One region of the Vibrio orientalis CIP 102891 genome, then DNA from elsewhere that is predicted to be linked to it. Evidence: riboswitches for the same ligand, from Rfam matches in the RefSeq annotation. Region 1 holds a riboswitch; the other holds the start of a gene.

Region 1 (15,500 bases):
CATTAATTCGCAGCAGCAGCACACCACCTTGCGAGCCATGCTCTGAAAGTGCTGACTCTAATTTACTATCAAATAGAATCCGATTTGCCGTCCCTGTCAGTTGGTCTAAGAAAGTTTGGGTTCGAATAAAGGTATCAAATCGACTGCGCTCTTGACGGGCATCTTGTAACTCTTCAATTAACCGATCAAGTGCTTCACTTGCGGTATAAGGCCACTCTCGAAGATCCCCTTGAGCGTATTCCTCGACGCGACCAGCCAATATCATTCGACCACGCTCTTCAAGCAACTCGGAGCCAAGTAGCTGTTCTTTCAGCCACTTCAAACCTTGCATCAAGCAAAATACGATTAACGCAACGGCAAGTGTGATTGACCACAAGGCCTGCATGGAATATCCATATCCGATATAAGGCGGCACCGCTTTGAAGCGAATACTGTAGCCATCATTACGCTCAAGTATGTATTCGGCTTGATATAAAAGAGCAGCATCAACTTTAGACGAAGTATCTTTAAAGCGATAAATCACGCCATAAGATGAGAGCAGTTCCATCTCTACGATATTGGAGGCTTGCAGCATTTTGGGCATCCAACGCTGCATAGAATAAGCAGCATCTGGATCTTCCATCTCTTTATCAACAACGTCGACAATCCCTTGCAAAGAGTGATCGAGATACTCTTGCCCCAAACGTTTAAAGGATAAAGTACCTCCCAAGAATAGGATAAACATGGCACTAATAACGATGACCGTTACAAACGCAACCAAACGCGTACTTAACTTTAAGGTAGGGGTATACCTCATCAATGAAAATCCTTTTTCTACCGCAGAAACTTGTTGTCAGGATGGCTGCCCATATAGAACAAATATACTACCTAATAAGTAAAACCTATAACTTATTGAGGTTTATCTTAGCCAATATATAAAAAAGCCGCGACATGCGCGGCTTTTTTTCAATAACAGACACTTAGAATGGGATGTCGTCATCAAAATCCATAGGCGGCTCATTGTATTGAGGCTGAGCTTTCTGCGGCTGAGACTGTGGTTGCTGTTGTTGAGCAGGTTGGTGCTGCATTGGCTGCTGAGGTTGTCCCCAACCACCTTGCTGTGGCTGAGACTGACCCATGCCTTGCGCTGGAGCGCCACCTTGAGCGCGGCCACCTAGCATTTGCATTACGCCGTTAAAGCCTTGCACGACCACTTCTGTTGTGTAGCGGTCTTGACCACTTTGATCTTGCCACTTACGTGTTTGCAATTGACCTTCAACGTATACTTGCGAACCTTTGCGTAGGTATTCGCCTGCAACTTCAGCCAGCTTGCCAAACAGAGCCACACGGTGCCATTCTGTTTTTTCACGCTGCTCGCCCGTTGCTTTGTCACGCCATGACTCAGACGTTGCGATAGTGATGTTTGCCACAGCACCGCCGCTCGGCATGTAACGTATTTCTGGGTCAGAACCCAGATTTCCGACTAAAATAACTTTGTTAACTCCACGGCTAGCCATGTTTCGCTCCGTCCAAATAGGTATTGATGTAGAAATAGCGCAATAGGATAACACGCTTTCCGTTTGGTACAAATCTTCCTACCAACAATGTCCATTTGCCTTCCACAACAACATTGCTCCGCGCCAATTTTTAGAGGGCGTTCAAGGTTTATCTGGTCTGAGTAATCGATAAATTACTTTCAAATATGAAATTAAACGCAAAGAGCACACCAAAATTCGCACTCTAGTGCCGCATGCTCCACCCTATCAAAAAATATAAAACGTCAGCATGCGAGGAAATTATGGCTAAGAACATTTACAGCAGAACCCTTTACTTTTTGGGCGAAGACACCAACACCACTCACCCTGTTATCGATCAGATTGAACAACACATTGATATAGCTATCCCACGGATGGTCGCCGACGACTTATTGTTGGCAATGCAACAACACAAACACCGAATATTAATGATAGACCACCACGACTATACAAAAATTAAAAGCCAGTTACGCGACCTACCACTGGCTAATAAATCGTTTGAAACCATCGTCTTTAATGTCAGTCATCGCCTGACCACGGATGAGCTGCTCTCTTTTGGCCATCTCAAAGGGCTGTTCTATCAGAGTGATAAGATCGACCTTATCGCAAAAGGCTGTGAAGAGATCATTAATGGCGAGAACTGGTTACCAAGAAAAGTTGCATCACAATTACTGTTCCATTATCGCAATGTTGTCGATACGCATACCTCACCAGCGACTGTGGACCTAACCACTCGTGAAATACAGATCCTACGCTGTCTAATGGTAGGTTCTTCGAATATTCAAATCGCCGAAGATATGTTTATCAGTGAGTTCACCGTGAAGTCTCACCTACAGAAGATATTTAAAAAGCTATCGGTCAAGAATCGCGTTCAAGCGGCCGCATGGGCAAAGCAGCATATGCGCCCTTAACTGATTAACATGACACATTTTTGACTTCAGAATTGGCGTATTCATTATCTATTCATGCAAATCATGGTATGGTTGCGCCAGTTCAAAAATATAAAGAAAGTTAAGGTTTTATCATGATCAAAAAGTGCCTTTTCCCAGCAGCAGGCTACGGTACTCGCTTCCTACCAGCAACAAAGTCAATGCCAAAAGAGATGATGCCAGTCGTCAACAAACCATTGATCGAGTACGGCGTTGAAGAAGCGATTCAAGCTGGTATGGATGGTATGTGTATTGTTACCGGCCGTGGCAAGCATTCGATCATGGATCACTTTGATAAAAACTATGAACTTGAGCATCAGATCAGCGGCACCAATAAAGAAGAACTACTGGTTGATATCCGTGACATCATTGATACTGCTAACTTCACTTATATTCGTCAGCGTGAAATGAAAGGTTTAGGCCATGCGATCTTAACCGGTAAAGAGCTGATCGGTGACGAACCGTTTGCCGTAGTGCTTGCGGATGACCTATGTGTCAATGAGCAAGAGGGCGTATTAGCGCAAATGGTGGCGCTGTTTAAACAGTTCCGCTGCTCAATTGTTGCAGTACAAGAAGTACCTGCTGATGAAACACACAAGTACGGTGTCATTTCGGGTGAAATGATCAAAGACGACATCTATCGCGTTGACGACATGGTAGAAAAGCCAGAGCCTGGAACAGCGCCAAGCAATTTAGCGATTATTGGTCGTTATATCCTAACTCCAGATATTTTTGAACTGATCGAAAAAACCGAACCGGGTAAAGGTGGTGAGATTCAGATCACGGATGCACTACTGAAACAGGCAAAGGCAGGCTGTGTTCTGGCCTACAAATTTAAAGGTCAACGTTTCGACTGTGGTAGCGTAGAAGGTTACATTGAAGCAACCAATTACTGCTTCGAAAACTTATACCTAAAAGACACCAAAAAATCTGAATTAGACAAGCAACAAACCACTAAAGAACAAGCTTAACTGCAAATAGTGTGCATATATAAAAGGCGACTAACACAGTCGCCTTTACTGTTTTTTTATCCAGTATTTCTTTGCACATTTGTCACTCTATGTAATACTTAGCCCACTTGTTTTTGCATAGAGTGACGAGAATGGATCAGATAGAAGTCCGTGGCGCCCGAACCCACAACCTGAAAAATATAAATTTAACTATCCCTCGCGATAAGCTTACCGTTATTACAGGTTTATCTGGTTCAGGAAAATCTTCCTTAGCATTCGATACTCTCTATGCAGAGGGCCAACGTCGCTACGTTGAGTCACTTTCTGCCTACGCTCGTCAGTTTTTATCACTGATGGAAAAGCCTGATGTTGATCATATTGAAGGCTTATCTCCGGCAATCTCTATCGAGCAAAAATCAACATCGCATAACCCTCGTTCAACCGTCGGTACCATTACCGAAGTCTACGACTACTTGCGTTTGTTATACGCTCGAGTCGGTGAACCTCGTTGTCCAGAGCATCACACGCCACTTGCCGCGCAAACCATTTCTCAAATGGTTGATAAGGTTTTAGAGCTACCAGAAGGCTCAAAGATGATGCTATTAGCTCCTATCGTCAAAGAGCGCAAAGGTGAGCATGTTAAAACGCTCGAAAACCTAGCAGCACAAGGATTTATTCGCGCTCGCATTGATGGTGAAACATGCGATCTTTCTGATCCACCAACTCTTGAGCTACATAAGAAGCACACCATCGAAGTGGTGGTCGATCGCTTTAAAGTTCGTAGTGACCTTCAACAGCGTTTAGCCGAATCTTTTGAAACCACACTCGAACTATCGGGTGGTATTGCCGTTGTTGCGCCGATGGATGGTGAAGGCGAGGAAATCATATTCTCTGCTAATTTTGCCTGCCCATTATGTGGCTATAGTATGCAAGAGTTAGAGCCGCGTTTGTTTTCATTCAATAACCCTGCAGGGGCTTGCGGCACTTGTGATGGTTTAGGGGTGCAGCAATACTTTGATCCTGAGCGAGTGATCGCCGACGATGCATTAAGCTTGGCGGAAGGTGCTATACGCGGTTGGGATCAAAAGAACTATTACTACTTTCAGATGCTTTCCTCACTAGCCGAGCACTTTGGCTTCGACCTCAACGCGCCTTTTAAATCGCTGCCGAAAAAGACTCGTGACATCATACTTACTGGTTCAGGCCGAACAGAGGTTGAATTTAAGTATATTAATGACCGCGGTGATATTCGTGTTAAACGACACCCGTTTGAAGGCATCCTCAATACGCTCGAACGCCGTTACCGAGATACAGAATCTAACGCTGTTCGTGAGGATTTAGCCAAGTACATTTCAACCAAAACCTGTTCTAGCTGTGACGGTAGCCGACTTCGCTTGGAAGCGCGTAACGTCTTTATCGGCGATACCACGCTACCTCAAATCGTTGAGCTGAGTATCGCTGATGCTCTGGGCTTTTTTGCCACACTCAAACTTGAAGGTCAGCGCGCTCAAATTGCCGAAAAGGTAATGAAAGAGATAAATGACCGACTGCAATTCCTAGTAAATGTCGGACTTAACTACCTCAACTTATCCCGCAGTGCTGAAACGCTCTCCGGCGGTGAAGCGCAACGTATTCGACTGGCTAGCCAAATTGGCGCCGGTCTCGTCGGCGTGATGTACGTTCTTGATGAGCCGTCAATTGGCCTGCATCAACGTGACAATGAGCGCTTGCTGAAAACACTGACCCATTTGCGCGACCTGGGCAATACTGTACTTGTCGTAGAGCATGATGAAGATGCTATCCGTATGGCTGACCATGTGATTGATATTGGCCCAGGGGCTGGTGTACACGGCGGTAATATCGTTGCAGAAGGCACCATGGATCAGATCATTGCCAGCCCTAACTCATTAACAGGTCAATACCTCAGCGGTAAGAAAGAGATTGCGATACCGGAGTGCCGCACTCCTAAAGATAAGAAGAAGGTTGTCGAACTTATCGGGGCAACCGGCAACAACTTAAAAGATGTCACCCTAGAGATCCCTGTTGGCTTGTTTAGCTGTATTACCGGCGTCTCTGGCTCAGGAAAATCAACACTGATTAACGATACTTTCTTCAAAATCGCTCACACTCAGTTAAATGGAGCAACCACCGCAACTCCAGCACCTTACAAAAAGATCAAAGGTCTTGAGCATTTCGACAAAGTCATCGACATCGACCAAAGCCCAATTGGTCGTACACCACGTTCAAACCCTGCGACTTATACTGGCATTTTTACGCCAATTCGCGAGTTGTTTGCTGGTACACAAGAATCTCGTTCACGTGGTTATAAACCGGGCCGATTTAGCTTTAACGTGCGTGGTGGCCGCTGTGAAGCGTGTCAGGGTGACGGTGTGATTAAAGTTGAAATGCACTTTTTACCCGATGTTTACGTCCCTTGTGATGTGTGTAAAGGCAAGCGCTACAACCGAGAAACACTCGAAGTGCGTTACAAAGGCAGAACCATTGATGAAGTTCTAGAGATGACCGTTGAAGATGCTCGTGAGTTCTTCGATCCGGTTCCTGTGATTGCTCGTAAACTGCAAACTCTGATGGATGTCGGCCTGTCGTACATTCGCTTGGGCCAAGCGGCAACCACCTTGTCTGGTGGTGAAGCTCAGCGTGTCAAACTGGCCCGAGAGCTGTCTAAGCGTGATACAGGAAAAACCTTGTATATCCTCGATGAACCGACCACAGGTCTGCACTTCCATGATATCCAACAGTTGTTAACCGTGTTACATCGCTTACGTGACCACGGCAATACCGTTGTCGTGATCGAACATAATCTAGATGTGATCAAAACTGCCGATTGGATCGTCGACCTTGGACCAGAAGGCGGTCAAGGCGGAGGGGAAATAGTTGCAACTGGCACACCAGAAGATGTGGCCCAAGTCAAAGGGTCGCATACCGCTCGGTTCCTCAAGCCTATGTTAAAATAGCAAATAATTGTAAGATAAACAGACCAGTGCAGATCCACTGGTCTGTTTTTTTAAGGTGTTGTAATTTATGGCGACTACTCATGTAGCAGGAACGGAACTAGAATTCAGAGCAGCAAAGCCACCTTTGATTAAGCCATTCTTAGTTTCTATAGGCATTGTTTACTTGCTAGCAATGCACTTTTTTATGCCTAACCCAGGTGGTTCCGGTCTCGCTCTTGCGTTTAATTCAACCACTTGGCTTGCACTAAGTTTCACGATCGCTATCGGTCTGTACCAGTTCGGTACTCTGGGTAAATTCAGGTATAACAAACTTACCGTCGGCTTGTTTATCAACTGTGTGATGCTGACCATACCCGTTATCTATCACAATGCAGCCCCTTCTCTATCGACCGGAAAACTCCTCGCTCTTTGGAGCGGCTACCTACTGTTCGTTATTTTGCAGCAATTTCGTTTTAGTAATAAACAAAAACAGCGCTTGTTATGGTTTATCACTATCGCGGTATTCATTGAAGCACTCTTTGGCTGGGCACAATTCTTTGTTTTAGAGCCGGGCAATATCTTCGGTTACAATACCGTCAGCAATCGTCCTTATGGCATTTTCCAACAGCCCAATGTGATGGCAAGCTTTTTGGCAACAGGCCTTGCGCTATCTGGTTATCTACTGACACGCCACCCGACAAAGTATCAGCGCAAAGTCAGTGAAGTCGCTCTACTTTATCTGATGCCAGTGGCAACCATTCCGCTGTTAATCTTTTTAGCTTCTCGCACAGGTTGGTTAGCCGGAGTGCTCTCAGTAGGATTGTTACTGCCTTACATCTACAAATTTGCGACCAAAAAACGTTTCTTTGGTTGGTCGCTGGCCGTGGTTGCAGGCATCGCTATTGGACTGAGCACTAATATGATTGCTTCAGATCCTTCACTCGCCTCACAACGGACGAACTTGGAGAGCCCAAGACAATATACCTTCCCTCAGGCTCTCGACATGCTGATCGAAAAACCATTTACTGGTTATGGCTACGGTCGTTTCGAACCGGAATATATCGTCTACACAGCTCGTCAGCATCAACTCAATGAACGCTATAAGCCAGGGCTTGCAGCGATGGATCACCCACATAATGAACTGCTCTATTGGGGCGTCGAGGGAGGTCTGATACCCATACTTGCAATACTACTTGCTGCAACTCTGGTTTTAGTCCGCATCGTTCAGACCACACGAGGGACGCGTTTGGCTTTGTTTGCTCTGTTTGTACCGATCGTACTGCATAGCCAACTTGAGTACCCCTTTTATCACTCTGCTATCCACTGGATTACTTTCGTTATCTTGCTCTATTGGGTTGATCAAAGGGCAACGTCTTACCGACAGATATCATTGAGCTTTGTCTCGCAAACACTGTTGCGCGTATTCAGCTTGGTGATTCCAATCCTTGTTAGCTTCTTTATGCTCACCACGCTACATACCAATTACGTGTTAACCCAATTTGAACGCTCACAACCTAAGAACCCAGAACTATTGGAGCAAGTGACTAATCCGATCGTTTGGCAGGACAGATTTGATTGGGATATCTTCAGCACCTACCTCAATATTGGCTTGCACCAACAAGAGGCCAAATTTATTCAGCCTTATATCGATTGGTCTTTGGACATCATCAAAGATAAGCCTCGTCCGGCTTTTTACAATAATTTGATCTTGGCTTATCAGGGACTGGGCGAAACAGTCAAAGCGGAACAGATTCGACGCGAAGCACAATTTCTCTTCCCTGAGCGAGACTTTTCGCAGGTGTTCTATATTCCACCTAATGTTGATGCGTTAAAGGCTCAAAACGAGCAAGAGCAAAAATAAATAAAGGCGACCATTGGTCGCCTTTATTACTTCAGTCCCATAACGCTATTGAGCAAGAGACTCTTCCAGTGCGCGTAAACATAACGCAACATTTTCAGCGCGAGCACCGTAGCCCATTAAGCCGATGCGCCAAGCTTTACCCGCTAGCGCACCCAATCCTGCACCAATTTCTAAGTTATAAGTATTAAGTAGGTGGTTACGTACCTTAGCGTCATCAATACCTTGAGGAATATAAATCGCATTCAGTTGAGGTAAGCGCGAGCTCTCTTCAACGACAAATTCAAAACCTAGCTTTGCCAAACCTTGTTTGAGTTTCTCATGCATATCACGATGACGTTGCCAAGCATTCTCAAGTCCTTCATTTTTTAGAATCAACAGCGATTCATGCAGCGCATACAAGCTATTTACTGGTGCTGTGTGGTGGTAGCTACGTTTACCTTCACCGCTCCAATAACCTAGGACTAAACTTTGGTCGAGGAACCAACTCTGCACTGGTGTAGTACGAGACTGAATTTTCTCAATAGCGGCAGGAGAAAACGTCACTGGCGATAAACCAGGAACACAAGACAAACATTTTTGACTGCCAGAATAAACCGCGTCCAATTGCCACTCATCGACTTTCAGTGGCACTCCACCCAATGACGTTACTGCATCAACAATAGTTAGCACACCATATTGCTTCGCAAGCTTGCCAAGTGCCTCAGCATCACTGCAAGCGCCCGTAGATGTTTCTGCATGGACAAAGGCAAGCACTTTCGCGTCAGGGTTATCTTTCAGCGCTTGCTCAACTTTAGCCACTGATACGGGGGTTCCCCATTCATCATCAACCACCTCGGCAATCCCGCCAGCACGTACCACATTTTCACGCATTCGTTCACCAAACACGCCATTGCGACACACAATAACTTTTTCACCCGGTTCAATCAGGTTAACAAAACAGGTTTCCATTCCAGCGCTGCCCGGCGCTGACACGGCAATAGTAAATTCATTTTCGGTTTGAAAAGCGTATTTAAGTAGCGATTTAAGCTCGTCCATCATGCCAACAAACAATGGGTCTAAGTGGCCAACAGTTGGACGACTCAAAGCTTGTAGTACTTGAGGGGAAATATCGGAAGGCCCCGGCCCCATTAAAATTCGGTGTGGGGGAATAAAACTTTGAATCGTCATTGGCAGCTCCTTTTGAATAACTTTTTCATTCTATTTATTTTGCTTACCCACATTAATGCATATTTCCCCCACCAGCAATTAGCCCAAAGTCTTGAGGTCAAACCAGTGTCACAAGTTTGTTAATTTATAAATACGATAAAGTTACAAATTCCCGTTGACATGAGTCACAGAAAAACGTTCAATGCTGAGTATGTGGTGAATATTTATGCCGCATAGCAAATTATTTTGCAGAAGAGGAGCACTGCCCAGGTAGATATGTTGTGGAACCGCAAATCCAATACAGCATATTGAGGGGGAGTAGTGCCGAGGTAGATAAAAGTTGTGGCTTACGTCTATCGGTTGTTAGGGTTGAATCCCTACGACTGTCATCAGCCCAGTCTGATGATGAGCTTCTGAGGTATACCATTCAAATAAACACCTCTCTTTCGCTCAACTCTCTTCATCAAAGTAAAACATTGGATGTTGGTATAGCTACCAAATTATATATTTTCAGGAAGTCGTGGGAGAAAACGCTGTGAGCAGTTTTAATGTAGCTAAATTTGGTGGAACAAGTGTTGCGAATTTTGAAGCAATGAGCCGTTGTGCCGCTATTATTGAAAGCAACCCAAATACCAAACTCGTAGTCAGTAGTGCTTGTTCTGGAGTGACCAACTTACTGGTTGAACTGGCTAATGGTGTACAAGATCAAACTCGTCGCAGTGAAGTTCTAGCCAAACTGGCAGAGATCCACCAAGCCGTTCTAAACCAGCTAGAAGATGCAGCCCAAGCCGCGAGTGAAGTGTCAACTATTCTCGATACAGTGGCAAGCCTTGCTGAAGCCGCCTCTATTCAATCAAGTCACAAACTGACCGATCACCTTGTTGCGTGTGGCGAACTGATGTCGACCCATTTACTAACACAGCTAATGAAAGAGCGTGGTATCAAAGCGGTTCGATTCGACATCCGAGATGTGCTGCGTACTGATAGCAACTTTGGCAAAGCCGAGCCACTTTTAGACGATATCAGCGCACTCGCTCAGCAAAACTTAATACCACTGTGCCAAGCGCATGTTGTGATTACCCAAGGCTTTATCGGTTCGGATGAACAAGGCAATACCACGACATTAGGTCGTGGTGGTAGTGACTACAGCGCGGCATTAATTGCCGAAGCAGTGGAAGCATCAGGCTTAGAGATTTGGACAGATGTTCCGGGTATCTATACCACCGACCCTCGCATTGCCGCTAAAGCTTCGCCAATTGCAGAAATCAGCTTTAGCGAAGCATCAGAGATGGCGAACTTTGGCGCTAAGATTCTTCACCCATCGACATTACTGCCTGCACTGCGTCATGATATCCCTGTCTTTGTTGGCTCTTCAAAGCAGCCAGAGAAAGGCGGCACTTGGATTCGTCACCAAGTTGAAAGCTCACCGCTATTCCGTGCGCTCGCCCTACGCTGCAACCAAACCATGGTGACACTGCGCAGCGCCCAAATGTTCCACGCGTATGGTTTCTTGGCCAAAGTGTTTGAAATCTTAGCTAAGCATAAAGTCTCGGTAGACTTGATCACCACTTCAGAAATCAGTGTCTCACTCACACTCGATCAAACAGACACCTCTGGCGGAGCGCCGCAACTCCCTGAAGCCGCGCGCCTAGAGCTTGAAGAGTTATGTACTGTTGAAGTGGAACACAACCTCTGTCTGGTTGCCCTAATCGGTAACAATATGAGCGAAAGCAAAGGTTATGCGAAGCAAGTGTTTGGCACATTAGAAGACTTCAACCTACGTATGATTTGTTACGGTGCAAGTCCGCACAACCTGTGTTTCTTAGTCCATGAATCAGTCTCGAAGCAAGCGATTCAGAAACTACATACGGAATTGTTTGAAAAGTAGAGAAAAGAATAAAAAAAGGGTTGATGTGAAAGCATCAACCCTTTTTTTGTTGTCATTCCCGAGAGCGAGGGACGAGCGAGTTGGGGATCTCTTAAAGCAAGTAACGAAACTCTCTAAGATTCCCTACTCATCCTTCATCAGTCTATTCAATGACAAGTAATCGGTACAAAAAGCGTGTTCGCCGTTACTCGCCAGCCACTTTCATTGATTCTAGCAAGATAGAACCCGTTTGAATCTGCGAGCGCGTCTCTACATCGTTACCGACCGCAACAATCTGGTTAAACATCTCTTTTAGATTGCTAGCAATCGTGATCTCAGAAACTGGGTATTGGATTTCACCATTCTCAACCCAAAAACCAGCCGCGCCACGAGAGTAATCACCAGTAACAATATTAACGCCTTGGCCCATCACTTCTGTTACCAGTAGGCCTGTGCCTAGCTCTTTGAGCATCTGGTCGAAGTCCTGACCAGTCGACTTAACAAACCAGTTGTGGATACCACCAGCATGGCCTGTTGGAGTCATGTCCATCTTACGTGCCGCGTAGCTTGTCAGCAGGTAAGTTGCCAGAACACCATCGGTAATAATTTCGCGGTCTTGAGTAAACACACCTTCGCTATCAAATGGGCTTGATGCTAAACCACGTAGCACATGTGGACGCTCTGATACGTTGAACCATTCAGGTAGCACTTGCTTACCAAGGTGATCTAATAGGAATGACGACTTACGGTAAAGGTTACCACCACTGATCGCCATGACTAAGTGGCCGAGTAAACCTGTAGCTACGTCAGCGGCAAACATCACTGGGTATTTGCCGGTTTTCAGTTTCTGTGCATCCAAGCGACTCACAGTCTTTTCCGCGGCTTTCTGGCCAACTAATTCAGGTGTCCATAGGTCATCTTTATGACGAGCTACCGTGTAGCTGTAGTCTCGCTCCATTTCACCATTGGCACCTTGGCCAATGACACAACAGCTGGTGCTATGGCGACTTGAGGCATAGCTTGCTAGCAAACCATGACTGTTGCCGTACACTTTTAATCCATAGTGGCTGTCATAGCTTGCACCGTCACTTTGCTTAATCTTGTCGCTGTACGATAGGGCTTGTTGTTCAGCCGCAATCGCTACTTGAGCAGCATAATCAGGATCTGGCGTATCTGGATGGAATAAATCTAAATCAGGGATCTCTTGCACCATCATTTCTTTAGGTGCAGGGCCTGCGTATGGATCTTCAGAGGTATACTGAGCAATATCGAGAGCAGCAAGTACCGTTTGTTGGATTGCCTTTTCACTCAAGTCTGATGTTGAAGCGCTGCCTTTACGTTGATTACGGTATACCGTGATACCTAATGCGCCATCACTGTTAAACTCAACGTTTTCTACCTCGCACATACGGGTTGAAACGCTTAAGCCAGTTGACTTGCTGATGGCAACTTCTGCCGCATCCGATTTCGCTGCGGCCATCTCTAACGCTTTTGCTACTGCGCTTTCCAACTCAACACGCTGTTGAGCCACTTGCTGTCTTACGTCCATATTTGCTTATTTCTTAAGATCAATTGCCATTAGAATAACAAGAATTTCGCTTTCTCCCCACGATTCTTGTTAAAATAGAGAAATAGATGTTCAAATAAGGCAGAAATATGGCACGTAAGAATCAAAAAGCGCCATGGGAAGAGGAAGAAGAGATCATTTGGGTCAGTAAGACCGAATTGAAACGCGACATGGAAGAGCTACAAAAGCTTGGTGAAGAACTCGCAAGCCTGAAGCCGTCTGTGCTAGAAAAATTTCCTTTAAGCGAAGACTTAGCAGAAGCGATCAAAGACGCGCAACGCTTTAAAAACGAAGCGCGTCGTCGTCAGCTTCAGTACATTGGTAAGCTGATGCGCTTTGAAGAGATAGAACCTCTGCAAGCGGCATTAGACAAAGTACGTAACAAACACTCTCAAGCAACAGCAGAGCTGCATAAGCTTGAAGTGTTGCGTGACCGTGTCGTTGAAGAGGGTGACAGTGCAATCGTAGACGTTATGGAGCAATTCCCTAGCGCCGATCGTCAGCGTCTACGTCAACTTGCTCGTCAAGCAGCGAAAGAGAAAGCGTCAGGCAAACCTGCAAAAGCGTTTCGTGAGATCTTCCAAGTGCTAAAAGCACTAAACGAAGAAGAGCAATAAGCTCGAAAGATGAAGGATTGGCATGAAAATGCCAGCCCTTTTTATTTGCAGTAAATTGGCTGGTCATTCTTCCTTTTAAGGAATGACCGAATATTCGTTCCCTAGATCATTCACCCGCTCTGACAAATTCACTCAAGCTCTGATTGGCATGAGTGGATGACAATTGGCTGATCTCTCCGGCCGCTTCAACCTGACCATTGGCAACGAAGATAAAGTCCGAGCCTATCGCTCTCGCATCACTAATATGGTGCGTCACCATAAGTACCGTGATATTTCTTTCTTTGGCTAACTTAGCGACCAAAGAGAGCATCTCTTCACGCAAAATAGGGTCTAGCGCCGAGAAAGGTTCGTCCAACAGCCAAATCGCATGGGGCTGAACAAAACAGCGTGCTAAGGCCACTCGCTGACGCTGACCACCTGATAATTGCTCTGGCAATCGGTCCAGATACTCATCAACTCCGACTTGAGTAGCCGCCAGCTCCACTTGCTGTTGCTGATCACAGCTCAGCTTAAGGCCCGGGTGCAGCCCCAAACCAATATTCTGTCGTACTGTGAGGTGGGCAAATAGATTGTGTTCTTGAAACAGCATCGCAAAAGGTCGTTGATGAGGTTCTAAGCCAACAATTTCTGTATGCTCTACGCAAATTGAACCTGTTGCGGGTTCTATAAATCCAGCCACCAAGGCAAGCAAGGTAGACTTCCCGGCTCCACTTGGCCCCATCAAGGCAACAATCGAGCCCTGCTCAACCGACACGTCAAAGTGAAACAGCTCATTGTGATAATAATAATCGACGTTACTCAGTGTTAGCATGCTTGACCTTTTTATTTACTTTGAATAGCGTTTCAATCAAGGTGAAACACCCGACACTTAATAGTAATAATGTGACTGATACCACTGCCGCGGCTTCCATCTGATAGCTACCTAATAGCTGGAAAAGGTACAAGGGCAAGGTACGAAATTCTTGGCTACCAAATAGCGCGACCGCACTCAAATCCCCGATAGCAAACATAAAACTGATGGCAAATGCATGCGCTAGTGGCTTTCTTAGTGCCTTCCACTCCACCACTTTAAACCGTTGCCAGCCTCTCATACCTAAACTCGCACACACATACTGATATTGCTGCTCTACATGCAGCATAGGCTGGGACAAGGTTTTAATCACATAAGGCAGCCCCATCAAGGCATTGACCGCAACCACCACAATGAAAGCAAGGCTAAACACATCAGTAAACGATCGCAGCAGTAGAAACAGTCCGGTCGAAATCACTAGGCCTGGGGTAACTAAAATAATCGTTCCAAGCAGCTCAATGTGATCGGCTCGTTTTGCTCTATCATTTAGACGCAGTCTACGACTGGTGATTAGAATCGCTACCCCAGCAGATAGCGCGATGGTACTCGCCAGTGTCGCAACTTTAATTGACGCCCAGAGAGCAGACCAAAAGCGCGCATCGGTTAAGACATTAATCACTTCTTTGTTGACGCCACTCAGCACCACCATCAGCAATGGCGGTACGACCAACATTACTGCAACGATAATCCAGCTCCAGTCCCAACACTTCGAGAGCACGCCATCTTTAGACAGAAAAAGAGCATGTGCTTGGCTGCCGCTCGTGACCGAGACAGGCTTAGCAAGTCTTTGAATACTTAGAGCCATCACACCACATAACGCCATTTGCCAAATAGCCAGCAGTGCCCCTGCTTGTAAATCGAAGTCAAACTTAATCGCTTGGTAGATCGCTAGCTCGATGGTGGTCGACTTTGGTCCACCGCCTAATGCCATCACAGTCGCAAAACTGGTAAAACACAGCATAAACACCAAACCACTCACGTGGGGCAGTTGCTGACGTAAGCGAGGCCATTCAACCCAGCGGAATTTATCCCAGTGCCCCATCCCTAGATGGGCACATAACTTGTGCTGCTCTTGCGGAATAGACTCCAACGCTTGTAATAACAACCGCGTCGCATAAGGAAGATTAAAAAACACGTGGGCGAGTAAGATGCCATTCAAACCATAAATCGAGAAAGGCAGCTTACTGTCTAGAAACTTAAATAAGCTAGCAAGTAAACCACTATTGCCATAAATGGCCAGTAAAC
Region 2 (15,500 bases), 1.6 Mb from region 1:
TGGGACAGGTTGGGGAGCGATGGCTATCTATATGGCGGAGCGTTATGGATGTCGCGTTACAACGACCACTATCTCACAGCAACAGTACCAATATGCTAAACAGAAAATAGAGCAAAAAGGCTTATCTCAGCAAGTGACACTGCTTAAAGAAGACTATCGCAACCTTAAGGGGCAGTTCGACAAGCTAGTGTCAATCGAGATGATAGAAGCGGTTGGTAAGCAGTTTTTAACTTCCTATATTCAGAAATGCCAATCTTTGTTAAAGCCTGGTGGGCTAATGGCGATTCAAGCAATTACCATTGCGGATCAGCGTTACAACTACTACAGAAACAACGTAGACTTTATCCAGAAGTATATATTCCCGGGTGGTTTCTTACCTTCGATCACTGCATTGACTCAGGTTACGACGAATAGCAGTGATTTGGTACTGAGAGATCTCTATGACATAGGTGAAGATTATGCTCAAACCTTGAATCACTGGTACATCAGATTTAATCGTCACCTCGATCAAGTGGTACAACTAGGCTTCGATGAAAGATTTATTAGAATGTGGAATTACTACTTTTGTTATTGCGAGGGCGGCTTTAAAGCGAAGTCGATCAGTACAGTACACATGACATTCCAACGTCCATAGATTCGATACTCATGAAGGCAATAGCAATGAAGCGCTTACTTCTAATATCGACATGGTTCCAACTACTATGGTTTTTGGCCGTTATAGGAAGGGAGCAATGGCAGTATTTAACGTTGGCGTTAGTGATAACCACATTGCTCCTTAGTTTGATGAATAAAAGCCTAGAGTGGAAAAAGTTAGGTGCGATCCTAGTAATCGGGATGCTACTTGATTACTTCAATATCGCTATAGGCTGGTTTGTCTTTGATCAAGCAGGCATCCCTCTTTGGCTTACTGCACTTTGGGCTATTTTCGCCTGGTATGCCTACTTTCTTTATCCAATATTGAACCAATACCCTGCGCCAGTCGTATTAACAGTTGGAGGCATAGCAGGGTCACTTAGCTATGTTGCCGGAAGCAAACTAGGTGCGGTTTCTTTTGGTTTATCGCTATCAGCCACAGGACTAATCCTATTTTTTGAATGGGTAATTGTGATGGCGGTAATCCTAAAGGTATATGGATATGAGAGTAATACTGATGATGGGCTGTTTGGCACTAGCAAATAGTGTTTTTGCTTCTAGTCTTGATGAGCATTCTAATAGCGACTGGCGAGCTTGGGACAAGGTGGGGCAGGCTCAGCTTACCATGTTTTTCTTTGATATTTACCAGTCTCAGCTTCTGACCCCAACTGGCCATTATGCTGTCGGTCAAGATATCACTCCTCACCCGTTAGCGCTTTCTATTACCTATCAAAGAGATATTTCTCGCCGCCAATTGCTTGAGGCAACTCAAGAGCAATGGCTGAAGCTAGGGTTTACAGACAATGCGACACAAGCTTGGTCGGCTAAATTGGAAGGGATTTTCCCAGATATTAGTGAGGGACATAACCTCACTTACGTTACGGATGGAATCCAAGGTGAGTTTTTCTATACCAGTGACCTCGCCTCGATGAAAAGTATTGGCACCGTCGAAGAGGAATCAATGAACGATGCATTCTTGGCCATTTGGTTGTCGCCTAACACCACATATCCGGAACTAAGACAAAATCTTATAGGAGAACAATAATGGTCAAACAGTTTCTCGTTGTATTACTGCTTGCGTTTGTCGCGGGTTGCTCAAACGATCTTGAAGACTACAAAGAGGTTTCCCCACAATTCAATTTATTCCAGTATTTTGAAGGTAAGACATTAGCATGGGGTATGGTCCAAGATTATTCTGAGCAACAGACGAGAAGGTTTGAAGTCGTCATAAAAGGTAGCGTTGAAGATAATGTCTTAACACTAACTGAAGACTTCTTGTTTGCTGATGGGGAGGTCACTCAGAGAATTTGGGTTATCGAGCGCTTAGATAACGGTGAATACATAGGTCGAGCAGATGACATCATTGGTGTTGCTACGGGTAAAGAATCGGGCAATGCTCTGCAGTGGCAATACGACTTCGAGCTAGTCATGGATGATTCCAGCGTGGTTGTTTCTTTTGATGACTGGATGTATCGACAAGATGAAAAGCATGTCTTCAACTTAACTAAAATTAAAAAATTCGGCGTTGAAGTAGGGCAGATCACGCTGTTTTTCCAGAAACAGTAGCGAGTGAATCTAATTGGGGGCGCAACCATACAGCTTCTAGTCATTCCTTAGAGCAACGAAGTTGCGAGTAAGGAATCTCTTTAAGTTTTCGACAAGCGTTGAGAGATCCCCAACTCTCTCGTTCCTCGCTCTCGGGGATGACGGGCATTATACCAATCTATCGGTACAAAAAAGGGTTGATGCTTTCACATCAACCCTTTCAATTTTTTGTATTAAGCGCTTCTTACAGCTTATCAGTCAGCTCAATTGCTTGACCGATGTAGTTCGCTGGAGTCATCTCTTTAAGGCGCGCTTTCTCGTGCTCAGGAAGCGCCAGACCGTCGATGAAGCTACGCATTGCTTCACCGTCAACTCGCTTACCACGAGTTAGCTCTTTCAGCTTCTCGTATGGCTTCTCGATACCGTAACGACGCATCACTGTTTGTACTGGCTCAGCAAGTACTTCCCAGTTCTTGTCTAGCTCAGCTAGTAGTGCTTCGCGGTTAACTTCAAGTTTGCTGATACCTTTCAACGTAGACGTGTAAGCAATGATTGCGTAGCCAACACCAACACCTAGGTTACGTAGAACCGTAGAGTCAGTTAGGTCACGCTGCCAGCGAGAGATAGGTAGCTTTTGCGCTAGGTGGCCGAATACTGCGTTAGCTAGGCCTAGGTTACCTTCAGAGTTTTCAAAGTCGATTGGGTTAACTTTGTGCGGCATTGTTGATGAACCGATTTCACCTGCAACAGTCTTCTGTTTGAAGTGACCTAGTGCGATGTAACCCCAAACGTCACGATCGAAGTCGATTAGGATAGTATTGAAACGTGCAACTGCGTCGAATAGCTCAGCGATGTAATCGTGCGGCTCAATCTGAGTTGTGTACGGGTTCCAAGTTACGCCTAGAGACTCAGTAATAAACTCTTCAGAGAACTGGTGCCAATCTACTTCAGGATAAGCAGAAAGGTGAGCGTTGTAGTTACCTACTGCGCCGTTAACCTTACCTAAGATCTCAACGTTAGCAATTTGCTTGTATTGACGCTCCATGCGGTACGCAACGTTTGCCATCTCTTTACCCATTGTTGATGGGGAAGCTGGCTGACCGTGGGTACGAGAAAGCAGTGGAATGTCGCGGTATTCAACAGCAAGCGCTTTGATTGCGTCGATGATATTTTGAATTTCAGGAAGAATAACTTCGTCACGAGCTTCTTTAAGCATTAGTGCGTGAGAAGTGTTGTTGATGTCTTCTGAAGTACATGCAAAGTGGATGAACTCATTAACAGCGTGCAGTTCAGGAACAGCAGCGACTTTCTCTTTAAGGAAGTACTCAACCGCCTTAACGTCGTGGTTAGTTGTGCGTTCGATCTCTTTGATACGAGCTGCGTCTTCTTCAGAGAAGTTTGCTGCTAGCTCATCTAAGAAGGCGTTTGCTTCTGCGCTGAATGCAGGAACTTCTTTGATTGCATCTGTAGCTGCAAGCTTTTGTAACCAACGAATTTCAACGATAGAGCGGTACTTTAGTAGACCAAACTCACTAAAGATGCTGCGAAGTGCAATAGTTTTACTTCCGTAACGACCGTCTACTGGTGAAACAGCAGTCAATGCTGACAGTTCCATGATGTTCTCCTGAAAAAATTGAGTTTCGAAATTTTGAGAGCTTTATACCAGTATCTGAAGCATTTGTCACGAATATTGCGCAAACGTTTGCGTGAGTAATGTGCTGGTATAAGAAAAGTGTTGTACTGGCATAAATAACAAGCTCGCATCCATGTGCGAGCTTGTAGAGATTATGACATTCTAGCGAGTAGAATCTGAGCTTGTTCGACCATCTTCTTACGGCCGAAAATCAGGTGGCGGCGTTTACCACCAACTTGACGCCATAATACAGCGCTACGGATGCCTGAGAGCAGCAGAGCACGAACTTTATGTTGATTCGAAGTCTGTTGAAGCACAGCTGGCGTACCAGTAACTTGAATGCGTGGGCCGACAGGACTGATGACATCCAAATATACGCTTGCTAAGTTGCTAAGCATTTGCTCGTCAAGTAGCTCAAAGTGCTCAAGCTGACGATCTAACATTTGAATGCGGTCACCGAGCTGTGACATCGCGTCATTACGGGTCTGTAACTTACGCTCAAGTGCCATCAAGCTAATAATGTAACGAGTGATCTCGCTACCAGTCGGCGTACTATCAATACCTTTAACTAGGCATTCTAGTCCAAGCTTCAAATCGACTTCACGACCATAAACACCAACTGTGTTGCTTGGGTTGGTGTTTAGAATCGCTTTTAAAGAAGTTTCAAACGCGTCAGAGTCACAGTGACCGTTTTTAGCGACTTGTTGAACCAAAGCGACGGCTTGGCAAATTCCAGCAAATGCAATAGTGCGGTCGTAAAGTGTGTTAGCCACGTAATTCTACTCCTGATAGTTACGATTAAATTAGATACGCTCTTCGATGATGCCGCCACCAAGGCAGACTTCATCTTTATAGAAAACAGCAGATTGTCCTGGCGTAACAGCGACTTGCGGTTCGTCAAAGATCACTTTGATGTTCTCATCATCAATAGGGATGATAGTACATGGGATATCAGTTTGACGGTAGCGAGTTTTTACAGTGCATTGTAACGGTTCTTTAATCGCGTCACGATCTACCCAGTGTAGTTGAGAGGCGATAAGGCCTTGAGATTTCAGCATTGGGTGGTCTTTACCTTGAACCGCAATCAGAACATTGCGTTTAAGATCTTTGTCACCAACGAACCACGGATCTTCGTTACCACCGCCACCTTTTTGGCCACCAATGTGCAAACCTTTACGCTGGCCTAGTGTATGGTACATCAGGCCGTTGTGTTGACCGATTACTTTGCCTTCCGGTGTTTCAATATTGCCTGGTTGCGCAGGTAGGTAACGACCTAGGAAGTCAGTAAACTTACGCTCACCGATAAAACAGATACCGGTCGAGTCTTTTTTCTTTGCTGTGATCAGATCTTGTTCTTCAGCGATACGACGTACTTCTGGTTTTTCTAACTCACCAACTGGGAATAGGCTGCGCGCCACTTGATCACTACTTAGTGTATATAAGAAGTAGCTTTGATCTTTGTTGCCATCAAGGCCACGTAACATCTTAGGTTTTTCACCAGCAGCTAGCTCTTCAGCAGTAGGGAAGGTACGACGTACATAGTGGCCCATCGCAATATAGTCTGCGTCTAAAACTTCATCAGCAAACTCTAGGAAAGCTTTGAATTTAATCTCTTTGTTGCAAAGGATATCTGGGTTAGGTGTACGGCCCGCTTTGTACTCCGCAAGGAAGTATTCAAATACGTTATCCCAGTACTCTGCAGCAAAGTTAATTGTATGTAGGTGAATGCCTAGCTTGTCGCACACGGCTTGCGCGTCGGCAAGATCTTCAGCTGCTGTACAGTACTCTTCATTGTCATCTTCTTCCCAGTTCTTCATGAACAGGCCTTCTACTTGGTAGCCCTGTTGCTTGAGAAGGTAAGCAGAAACCGATGAATCAACACCGCCGGACATGCCAACGATGACTTTCTTTTGACTGTTATCAGTACAGTTGTCAGACATTACTAAACACCACTTAAATTAACTGGACGCAGATTTTATCAGAAAGCGTTGCAGTGGGACAGATCCGAGACGGAAATCACACTTGCTATTTTCACTATATCTGCGGTTTTACAAGTATAGAGTGCCTATATATGGCATAGTACGCGGAATTCAAGTCACTACGAGAAAATAATATGACTGATGAAAATCAGATGATGGGTGAAGAGCAGTTAGTTGAAGTGATCGAAAACCAACTTGCTGATGGTAATCCAATGAAAACCAAAGAAACACTAATGCGCCTGATGATGACAGGTACGCCACGTGAAGATGCAGTAGCGATGATGGCTTGCGCTGTGGCGATTGAAATCTTTGATGTGATGAAAAATGGCAATGAGTTTGACTTAAAACGTTATTCTGAGAATTTAGATTCGTTACCAGACCTTGGCTTTATGGAAGGCGAATAACCCTTAGTTCGTGAGTGGGTAATGGGACTCGCTCACGAATATTTTCCCCTCTTATTTATTACACCTTAAGTCGCCAGTAAAATTATTAGTCTTGCAAACGTTTGCTATACTTGCGCTTATTGCCGCACCCCCGTCCGCAAGGTAGAATCCGGCTTCTTTTCATCCCTTATTCAGAATCCTTTACGGCAGAAAAACAGTTATGAAATTTCCTGGTCAACGTAAATCTAAGCATTATTTTCCGGTTCATGCCCGCGATCCGCTTGTAAGCCAATCGCAAGAAAGCAAAAAAATGTCACGTACGCATATTATCGGTATCGATCAGACTTTGGTTGATATTGAAGCGAAGGTAAGCAGTGAACTGATCGAAAAATACAATCTGAGTAAGGGACACTCTTTAGTAATTGACGACCAAACAGCGGAAGCGCTTTACAACGAATTAAAAGAGAGTGCGTTGATCACCAACGAATATGCTGGTGGTACGATCGGTAATACACTTCATAACTACTCGGTGCTAGCAGATGATCGCTCGACACTACTGGGTGTAATGAGCCAAGACATTAAAATTGGTAGCTATGGCTATCGTTATCTATGTAATACGTCTAGCCGTATGGACCTTAACCATCTTCAAGGCGTAGAAGGGGCGATTGGTCGTTGTTTTGCGTTGATTACTGAAGATGGTGAACGTACTTTTGCTATCAGTGAAGGTCAAATGAACCAACTGAAGCCAGAAAGTATCCCAGAGAAGATTTTCAAGAATGCATCAGCGTTGGTATTAACCGCTTACTTGGTTCGTTGTAAAGAAGGCGACCCAATGCCAGAAGCGACGATGAAAGCGATTGAATACGCGAAGAAGCATGATGTACCTGTTGTTCTGACTTTAGGCACTAAGTTCGTGATTCAGGACGATCCTAAGTTCTGGCAGGATTTTTTACGTGACCACGTTTCTGTTGTTGCGATGAACGAAGATGAAGCGGAAGCGCTAACTGGTGAGTCAGAGCCACTTGCCGCGTCAGATAAGGCACTTGAGTGGGTTGATCTCGTTCTATGTACCGCAGGGCCTGTTGGCTTATTTATGGCGGGTTACACAGAAGAGTCAGCGAAGCGCGAAACCTCTCTACCATTACTGCCTGGTAGTATTGCCGAATTCAACCGATATGAATTTAGTCGTCCGGCTTCTAAAGAGTTGTGTGATAACCCAATTAAGGTCTATTCACATATTGCGCCTTATATGGGCGGACCAGAGAAGATTAAAAACACTAATGGTGCCGGAGATGCGGCGTTGTCAGCGCTACTACATGATATGGCAGCAAATAAATATCATAGAGAGAATGTGCCGAATTCAAGCAAGCATGCTCACACTTACCTAACTTATTCTTCTTTCTCTCAGGTATGTAAATACTCAAACCGAGCAAGTTATGAAGTATTGGTACAGCACTCACCGCGTTTATCTCGCGGATTGCCTGAGCGAGAAGATAGCTTAGAAGAAGCGTACTGGGAACGTTAATTCAATAACGTCACATTAATTAAAGCCTCACTTTTGTGGGGCTTTTCTGAGTTTATAGGTAATAAAAAAGCGCCATATAGGCGCTTTTATTATCAATACTGATTATTACGATTAGATTAGGAAATCTTCTAGAGATTTACCCGCATCTAACTGTTCTTGGATTGATGAAGGCGTACGACCTTGACCTGTCCAAGTTTTTTCATCGCCAGCTGCATCTACATATTTGTATTTTGCTGGGCGAGGAGCACGTTTAGATTTTGTCTTAGCTTTTGATTCGCCAGATAAAGCTGAAATCAATGCTTCAACATCGATACCATCTTTAGAAATCTGCTCTGCGATTGCAGCAAGCTTAGCTTCTTGCTCTGCTGCTGCAGCGCGGTCTGCTTCTTCAGATTCTTTACGCTCACTAACTACAGTAGTTAGTTTATCTAAAGCTTCTTCTAGTTGCTCTAAAGTTAGTTCACGTGAAAATGCACGTAGACTACGAATGTTTAATAGTGTCTTTGTTAGTTCCGACATTTATTCATCTCTTCATATATAAGTTGCCGATATAGGAATAATAAACGCTAGAATAAAATAATACAATCTAAGAAATAGAATTAAATAAACTATTTTCTAACTGTTTAAATATTTGGACACAGTAATTTAAATAGAATTTTTATTTAAGAGCCGAGCGGGGCGTTTTAGTTGCACTTTGTTACTTTAGTTTCATATAAATCGTGATCAATATTTATTAAATGCTCTTAACTTATATGGCTAACAATATGCTTTGTACGGTTATTGTTACTTCAATAAGTTGTGGTGAGTGGCATACTTTGTACAGACCTAGTAAAGCAGGTATTGATATCATTATATGGAATGATATTCGATGTGGAAGGCCGAGTAGCAATACATTCTTTTTAAGCACTAGGATGACTATTCATTGGTAGTGGAAGCTTAAGCATGAGTGACTAGCAATAACTTTAACAATAAAAATGGAATGATATGTTGAAATGGTAACCGAGATAAGTACAATGGGCGGAACCTAATGCGTAGTGTTGGTTAAATTGTTGTTAAAATGATTTTGCAATAGTTTAAAATTCCATCGCTCGCGGTAGAGGCGCGGAATAAATAAGTAATGTTTACTGGGGTGATGCCAATGAGTAAGCAGGAAAGGGTATTTCGCCGAAGTGAATGTTCATATCAAAGGCGTTCGCTGGGGTTACACTCGAAAGGGGTAACACTGCCATAGTCTATAATTTTGTAAAACTATGGAGCGCTACTGTAGGGCTGGGATAAGCAATCGCTTTCCCGTCGCTTCTTTTCGCTTATTTGTTAGGAAATGAGTTCCTTCAATGAGTCTGCAGTAGATCTCTAACCATTTATTACTGGTTTTTGAAGATCATGAATTTAATTGATTTTGCATCATCTCCTTTGTCTCTATTGCCGCCGATTGTGGCTTTGAGTCTTGCTATCCTTACACGCCGTGTACTTGTTTCACTGGGTGTTGGTATTGTTCTTGGCGCTATTTTATTGAATGACTACTCATTCGGTAGCGCTCTTGGCTACGTCGCTTCAACGGTATCGAGCGTATTTGTTGAAGATGGCGGCATCAACACTTGGAATATGAGTATTGTTGGCTTCCTATTACTACTTGGTATGATGACCGCGCTGCTGACACTATCAGGTGGTACACGTGCATTCGCTGAGTGGGCCCAAACACGAGTTAAGAGCAAGCGAGGTTCTAAACTTCTGGCTGCTTTTCTCGGCGTGTTCATCTTTGTCGATGATTATTTTAATAGCCTTGCAGTAGGTGCGATCTCACGCCCTGTTACTGACCGTTTTTATGTCTCACGTGCTAAGCTGGCTTACATCCTAGATTCTACTGCTGCACCTATGTGTGTGATCATGCCGGCTTCAAGCTGGGGGGCATACATCATGACGATTATTGGTGGCATCTTAGTTTCTCATGGCATCACTGAGTATTCAGCTCTAGGTGCTTACGTTCGTCTTATTCCAATGAACTTCTACGCTATCTTTGCATTGCTAATGGTTTTTGCTGTCGCATGGTTCGGTCTAGACATTGGTAAAATGCGCGAGCATGAAATCGCGGCATCGCGTGGTCATGGGTTTGCCAAAGAGCAAGCTGATGACTCAGAAGAAGCCCATGAGCTAAATGAAGAGCTTGATATTCAAGAAAGCGAAGGCGGTAAGGTATCTGATCTTATTTTACCTATCGTATTCCTAATCATCGCGACAATTGCTTCTATGATGTACACCGGTGGTCAAGCTCTGGCTGCTGACGGCATTGAATTTAATATGCTAGGGGCGTTTGAGAATACCGATGTAGGTACATCGTTAATCTACGGTGGCCTTGTTGGTTTAGCTTTCGCACTGTTTACTGTGCTTAAGCAAGGTATTGCCGCAACAGAGATTACGCGTACCCTTTGGATTGGCGCAAAGTCGATGTTTGGCGCAATCTTGATCTTAGTCTTTGCTTGGACGATTGGTTCTGTTATCGGTGATATGAACACAGGTAAATACCTATCGACACTTGCTCAAGGCAACATCAACCCACATTGGCTTCCTGTTATCTTGTTCCTATTGTCTGGTCTTATGGCGTTCTCAACGGGTACTTCATGGGGTACGTTCGGTATCATGTTGCCAATCGCCGGTGACATGGCAGGAGCGACAGATTTAGCGCTGATGTTACCTATGTTGAGTGCGGTTCTAGCTGGTTCAGTATTTGGTGACCACTGCTCACCAATTTCAGACACAACGATCCTCTCTTCAACGGGTGCACGTTGTAACCACATTGATCACGTATCGACGCAGTTACCTTACGCGCTTTCTGTGGCTGCCGTTTCTTGTATCGGTTTCATTACGTTGGGTATGACGGCATCAATCGGTATGTCATTAGCGGCATCAACCGCTGCCTTTATTGCGGTCTGTGTGCTGCTTTCAGTACTATCAAAGTCAAAAATGGCGAGCTGTCAGAACGCATAATGACAGCATATAAATAGTCATGTTAAAGGGAGCCTCGGCTCCCTTTTTATTTGTATATGACAAAATGAAAAAAGTTTAAATAAATGGTTGAAAAATGTTTACAGCTTGGTTAGTGTGGATATCAACAAAGCGAAACAGAAGAGCTTATTAAGTATGCGTAAATTAGTCATGAATATTCATCACCACCATCACCCAGTCTAGTCTTTCGGGAGATGCACGCATACCCGGGAGACAGGAAACTCCCGGAGGCTAAAATCGCAAACTACAAGATTTAGAACCCTCGGGAGATACACTCTTCCGAGGGTTTTTTAGTTTTACAGTTTTTAAAAAGTTTACGAATTACAAAATCTTGCACAGGGATACAGCAATGCAAACACAACGCCTAAGAATCGCAATTCAAAAGAAAGGTCGCCTAAGCAAAGAGTGTCAAACTCTACTTAAAAAGTGCGGCGTGAAATTCAATATCATGGGTGAGCGTCTGGTAGTGCACTCACTAAATATGCCAATCGACCTTCTGCTTGTTCGTGATGACGATATTCCAGGTTTAATTATGGATGGCGTGGTTGACCTCGGCTTCATCGGTGAAAACGAACTGGAAGAAGTACGCTTGGACCGCAAAGCGTTAGGCGAGCCATGCGACTTTGTTCAATTGCGCCGTTTAGACTTTGGTGGTTGTCGTCTTTCAATCGCGCTTGATAAAGATGAGCAGTACAACGGTCCGCAAGATCTTGCTGGTAAGCGCATTGCAACAACTTACCCACAGCTACTGAAAGCGTATATGGATGAGCAAGGTGTGCCATTCTCGACGTGTATGCTAACCGGCTCTGTAGAAGTTGCGCCGCGTGCCGGTCTTGCTGATGCGATTGCCGATCTTGTTTCAACAGGTGCAACGCTTGAAGCTAATGGGCTGAAAGAAGCGGAAATCATCTTCAAATCGAAAGCGACGCTTATTCAACGTACCGGTGAGTTTGATGCCGATAAAACGGCGCTAATCGAGAAGCTACTGACTCGTATGCAAGGGGTCCAGCAAGCGAAAGAATCTAAGTACATCATGCTGCACGCTCCAACAGATAAACTAGAGCAAATTAAGTCACTGCTGCCAGGTGCCGAAGACCCAACAGTACTGCCGCTGTCATCAGATAAAGACAAAGTTGCGGTACACCTAGTGAGTACTGAAAACTTGTTCTGGGAGACAATGGAACAGCTTAAAGAGCTCGGTGCAAGTTCAATTCTGGTTCTTCCAATCGAAAAAATGATGGGGTAGTCGCGATGAGAACAGTCGTTTGGCAATCATTAAGTGAGACGCAGCAAGATTCGATTCTTGAACGTCCAGCGATCACAGAAGGCGCAAACATTACCGCGGCGGTTTCTGAAGTTATCGCTAAAGTACGTAACGAAGGCGATGCGGCCCTTCAAGAGTTAACTGAAAAATTTGATGGTGTAAAACCTGCGTCTATTCGCGTATCAGGGCAAGAAGTCGATGAGGCATGCGACCGCTTATCAGACAAGATGAAGCAAGCGTTAGAGCAAGCTTATGCCAACATCGCTAAGTTTCACAAGGCGCAAAAACCGCAGCCAATTAAGGTCGAAACGCAGCCGGGTGTAGTGTGTGAGCAAGTGACCCGCCCAATTCAAAAAGTAGGTTTATACATTCCTGGTGGCAGTGCGCCGCTTCCGTCGACGGTATTGATGCTAGGCGTTCCAGCTAAAATTGCAGGCTGTCGCAAGGTTGTATTGTGTTCGCCGCCGCCGATCGCCGATGAAATCCTTTATGTCGCAAAACTGTGTGGCATTGATGAAGTGTACAATATAGGTGGTGGCCAAGCGGTGGCTGCAATGGCCTACGGGACAGAGTCTGTCTCTAAGGTCGATAAGATCTTTGGTCCGGGTAACGCTTATGTGACCGAAGCGAAGCGTCAAGTGAGCAATGATTTCCGCGGTGCAGCGATTGATATGCCAGCGGGCCCTTCAGAAGTTCTTGTTCTGGCTGATGATACAGCCGATGCGGACTTTATTGCGGCTGACCTACTTAGCCAAGCGGAACACGGCCCAGATTCACAAGTGGTACTGGTAACACCTTCTCCAGTGATTGCCGATCAGGTTACCGATGCGGTTCAACGTCAGCTGAAAGAGCTTTCGCGTGCTGATATCGCCGAGAAAGCGCTCGCGTCAAGCTTAATCATTATTTCTGAATCACTGACACAAGCGGTGTCTATCTCGAATTACTACGGTCCAGAGCACTTGATTGTGCAGACCAAGAACCCACGTGAGCTATTACCTTTGTTAGATAACGCAGGTTCAATCTTCTTAGGCGATTGGTCTCCAGAATCTGCAGGCGATTATGCGTCAGGTACGAACCACGTACTGCCGACTTACGGTTATACGCGTACTTACTCAAGCCTTGGTCTTGCTGATTTTTCGAAGCGCATGACAGTGCAAGAGTTGAGTGCTGAAGGTCTGAAGATTCTAGCGCCAACGGTTGTGACTATGGCTGAAGCTGAAGGTTTAGATGCACACAAACGCGCAGTGACAATTCGCGTTGAAAAGTTAGCGTCGAAAGCATAAGGAAGTTTGAGATGGAAAAGCTAGCACGTAAACAAGTTCAAAATTTAACGCCTTATCTTTCAGCAAGACGTATCGGTGGCACGGGTGATGTTTGGTTGAATGCCAATGAATCTCCATTCGACAATGAGTATAAAACCGACTTTTCGCGTTTGAATCGTTACAGCGAGTGTCAGCCAAAAGAGTTAATTGAAGCATACGCAGCATACGCAGGTGTAAAACCAGAACAAACGCTAACTTCACGTGGTGCCGATGAAGGTATTGAACTGCTTATCCGTGCATTTTGTGAGCCGGGTGAAGATGCGATTCTGTATTGCCCACCGACTTACGGGATGTACTCAATCAGTGCAGAAACCATTGGTGTAGAGCGTAAGACAGTCCCTTTAACCGCAGATTGGCAGCTTGACCTTGAGGGTATCGAGCAAAACCTAGATGGCGTGAAGCTCGTCTTTGTTTGTAGCCCAAACAACCCAACGGGTAACTTAGTTAAGCGTGAAGACATTGTCTCTCTGCTTGAGATGACTAAAGACAAAGCGATTGTCGTGATGGATGAAGCGTATATCGATTTTTGTCCGGAAGCGTCAACCGTTGACTTGCTAGCAGAGTATCCAAATCTAGCGATTTTACGTACGCTTTCAAAAGCATTTGCCTTGGCCGGTCTCCGTTGTGGTTTCACTCTAGCAAACGAAGAACTCATCAATGTACTGCTTAAGGTGATTGCGCCATATCCAGTGCCAATCCCAGTGGCTGAGATTGCGACGCAAGCCTTGTCAGAAGCAGGCTTAGCTCGAGCTAAATACCAAGTGCTAGACCTTAATGCCAATCGTGCTTATCTCCAAGTCGGTTTGTCGATGATTACAGGCCTTGAAATATTTGAAGGTTGGGGTAACTACCTGTTGGTTAAATTCCCAGACGGTGACGCAGTATTTAAAGCGGCTTGGGACAGTGGAATCATTCTGCGTAACTCGCCAATCGACAATTGTGTTCGCATCAGCATTGGTAGCCGAGATGAGTGTGAAAAAACACTTGGCTTTATTCGAAATTATTACAACTAACGATTTATTGGCTCCTGTCCTTTGCAAGAGCCATCCAATTTTAGAAATAAGGAAGTTCGTGTGAGCAAGCAACAAAAAACCCTATTTATTGACCGAGATGGCACCCTTATTGTTGAGCCGCCGGTTGATTTTCAAGTGGACCGCTTAGATAAGCTAAAACTAGAGCCGTTCGTAATTCCAAGTTTGCTATCACTGCAAGATGCTGGCTACCGTCTAGTGATGGTGACCAACCAAGATGGTCTAGGTACTGATAGCTACCCGCAAGACGAATTTGATGCGCCACACAACATGATGATGGAGATCTTTGAGTCGCAAGGGGTCAAATTTGATGATGTGCTTATCTGTCCTCATTTTGAAGAAGATAACTGTTCATGCCGTAAACCCAAGCTAGGTATGGTTAAAGAGTATCTGCAAGGTGGCAAAGTCGATTTCCAAAACTCAGTGGTCATTGGCGACCGAGCAACTGATCTTCAGCTTGCTGAAAATATGGCGATTCAAGGGATTCAATACAACCCTGAAACCATGGGGTGGAAACAAATCCTAAAAGATCTCACGGTAAAAGCGCGCGTTGCTGAGGTAGTTCGCACCACTAAAGAAACGGATATCAAAGTCAAAGTTAACCTAGATGAGCAGGGCGGCAATCAAATCTCAACAGGACTTGGTTTCTTTGACCACATGCTAGATCAAATTGCGACACACGGTGGCTTCCAGATGGTATGTAACGTCGAAGGCGATCTGCACATCGATGACCACCACACCATTGAAGACACCGCGTTGGCACTTGGCCAAGCACTGAAAGATGCACTCGGTGATAAACGTGGAATCGGTCGTTTTGGTTTTAGCTTGCCAATGGATGAGTGTTTAGCTCAGTGTGCGCTGGATCTTTCAGGTCGTCCTTACCTTAAATTTGATGCAGAGTTCAGCCGTGAGCAAGTTGGTGACTTGTCGACAGAGATGGTCGTTCACTTCTTCCGCTCACTGACAGATACCTTAGCGTGTACGCTACACCTATCTTCTGCTGGCGATAATGATCACCACATCATTGAGTCTCTTTTTAAAGCGTTTGGTCGTACATTACGCCAAGCGATTAAAGTAGAAGGCAACGAACTACCAAGTAGTAAAGGCGTACTCTAGGAAGGGCAGGTTATGACTGATCAAAAAGTAGTGATTATTGATACGGGTTGCGCCAATGTCTCTTCA

Evidence for each region. A riboswitch is a leader RNA that binds a small molecule or an ion and turns the genes downstream of it on or off. The one in region 1 is predicted to bind lysine.
Region 2: linked by a shared signal. The riboswitch ahead of VIA_RS13195 (Na+/H+ antiporter NhaC family protein) and the one ahead of lysC (lysine-sensitive aspartokinase 3) in region 1 are both predicted to bind lysine.

Annotation. Positions count from the first base shown of each region.
Region 1 covers NZ_ACZV01000005.1:2,191,963-2,207,462, forward strand. Annotated here, with positions in the region: gene csrD (RNase E specificity factor CsrD) at 1-796, opposite strand, end outside; gene VIA_RS20675 (single-stranded DNA-binding protein) at 960-1,496, opposite strand; gene VIA_RS20680 (LuxR C-terminal-related transcriptional regulator) at 1,778-2,425, shown strand; gene galU (UTP--glucose-1-phosphate uridylyltransferase GalU) at 2,539-3,414, shown strand; gene uvrA (excinuclease ABC subunit UvrA) at 3,546-6,368, shown strand; gene VIA_RS20695 (PglL family O-oligosaccharyltransferase) at 6,436-8,208, shown strand; gene VIA_RS20700 (pyridoxal-phosphate-dependent aminotransferase family protein) at 8,254-9,375, opposite strand; lysine riboswitch at 9,599-9,775, shown strand; gene lysC (lysine-sensitive aspartokinase 3) at 9,890-11,242, shown strand; gene pmbA (metalloprotease PmbA) at 11,427-12,770, opposite strand; gene yjgA (ribosome biogenesis factor YjgA) at 12,878-13,405, shown strand; gene thiQ (thiamine ABC transporter ATP-binding protein) at 13,512-14,216, opposite strand; gene thiP (thiamine/thiamine pyrophosphate ABC transporter permease ThiP) at 14,200-15,500, opposite strand, start outside.
Region 2 covers NZ_ACZV01000005.1:573,508-589,007, forward strand. Annotated here, with positions in the region: gene VIA_RS13145 (SAM-dependent methyltransferase) at 1-634, shown strand, start outside; gene VIA_RS13150 (DUF2878 domain-containing protein) at 661-1,179, shown strand; gene VIA_RS13155 (chalcone isomerase family protein) at 1,136-1,678, shown strand; gene VIA_RS13160 (DUF3833 domain-containing protein) at 1,678-2,199, shown strand; gene purB (adenylosuccinate lyase) at 2,423-3,793, opposite strand; gene hflD (high frequency lysogenization protein HflD) at 3,964-4,584, opposite strand; gene mnmA (tRNA 2-thiouridine(34) synthase MnmA) at 4,615-5,751, opposite strand; gene VIA_RS13180 (hypothetical protein) at 5,925-6,194, shown strand; gene VIA_RS13185 (inosine/guanosine kinase) at 6,394-7,698, shown strand; gene VIA_RS13190 (H-NS family histone-like protein) at 7,810-8,217, opposite strand; lysine riboswitch at 8,785-8,967, shown strand; gene VIA_RS13195 (Na+/H+ antiporter NhaC family protein) at 9,082-10,683, shown strand; His leader region at 10,860-10,996, shown strand; gene hisG (ATP phosphoribosyltransferase) at 11,051-11,947, shown strand; gene hisD (histidinol dehydrogenase) at 11,953-13,248, shown strand; gene hisC (histidinol-phosphate transaminase) at 13,260-14,300, shown strand; gene hisB (bifunctional histidinol-phosphatase/imidazoleglycerol-phosphate dehydratase HisB) at 14,361-15,434, shown strand; gene hisH (imidazole glycerol phosphate synthase subunit HisH) at 15,447-15,500, shown strand, end outside.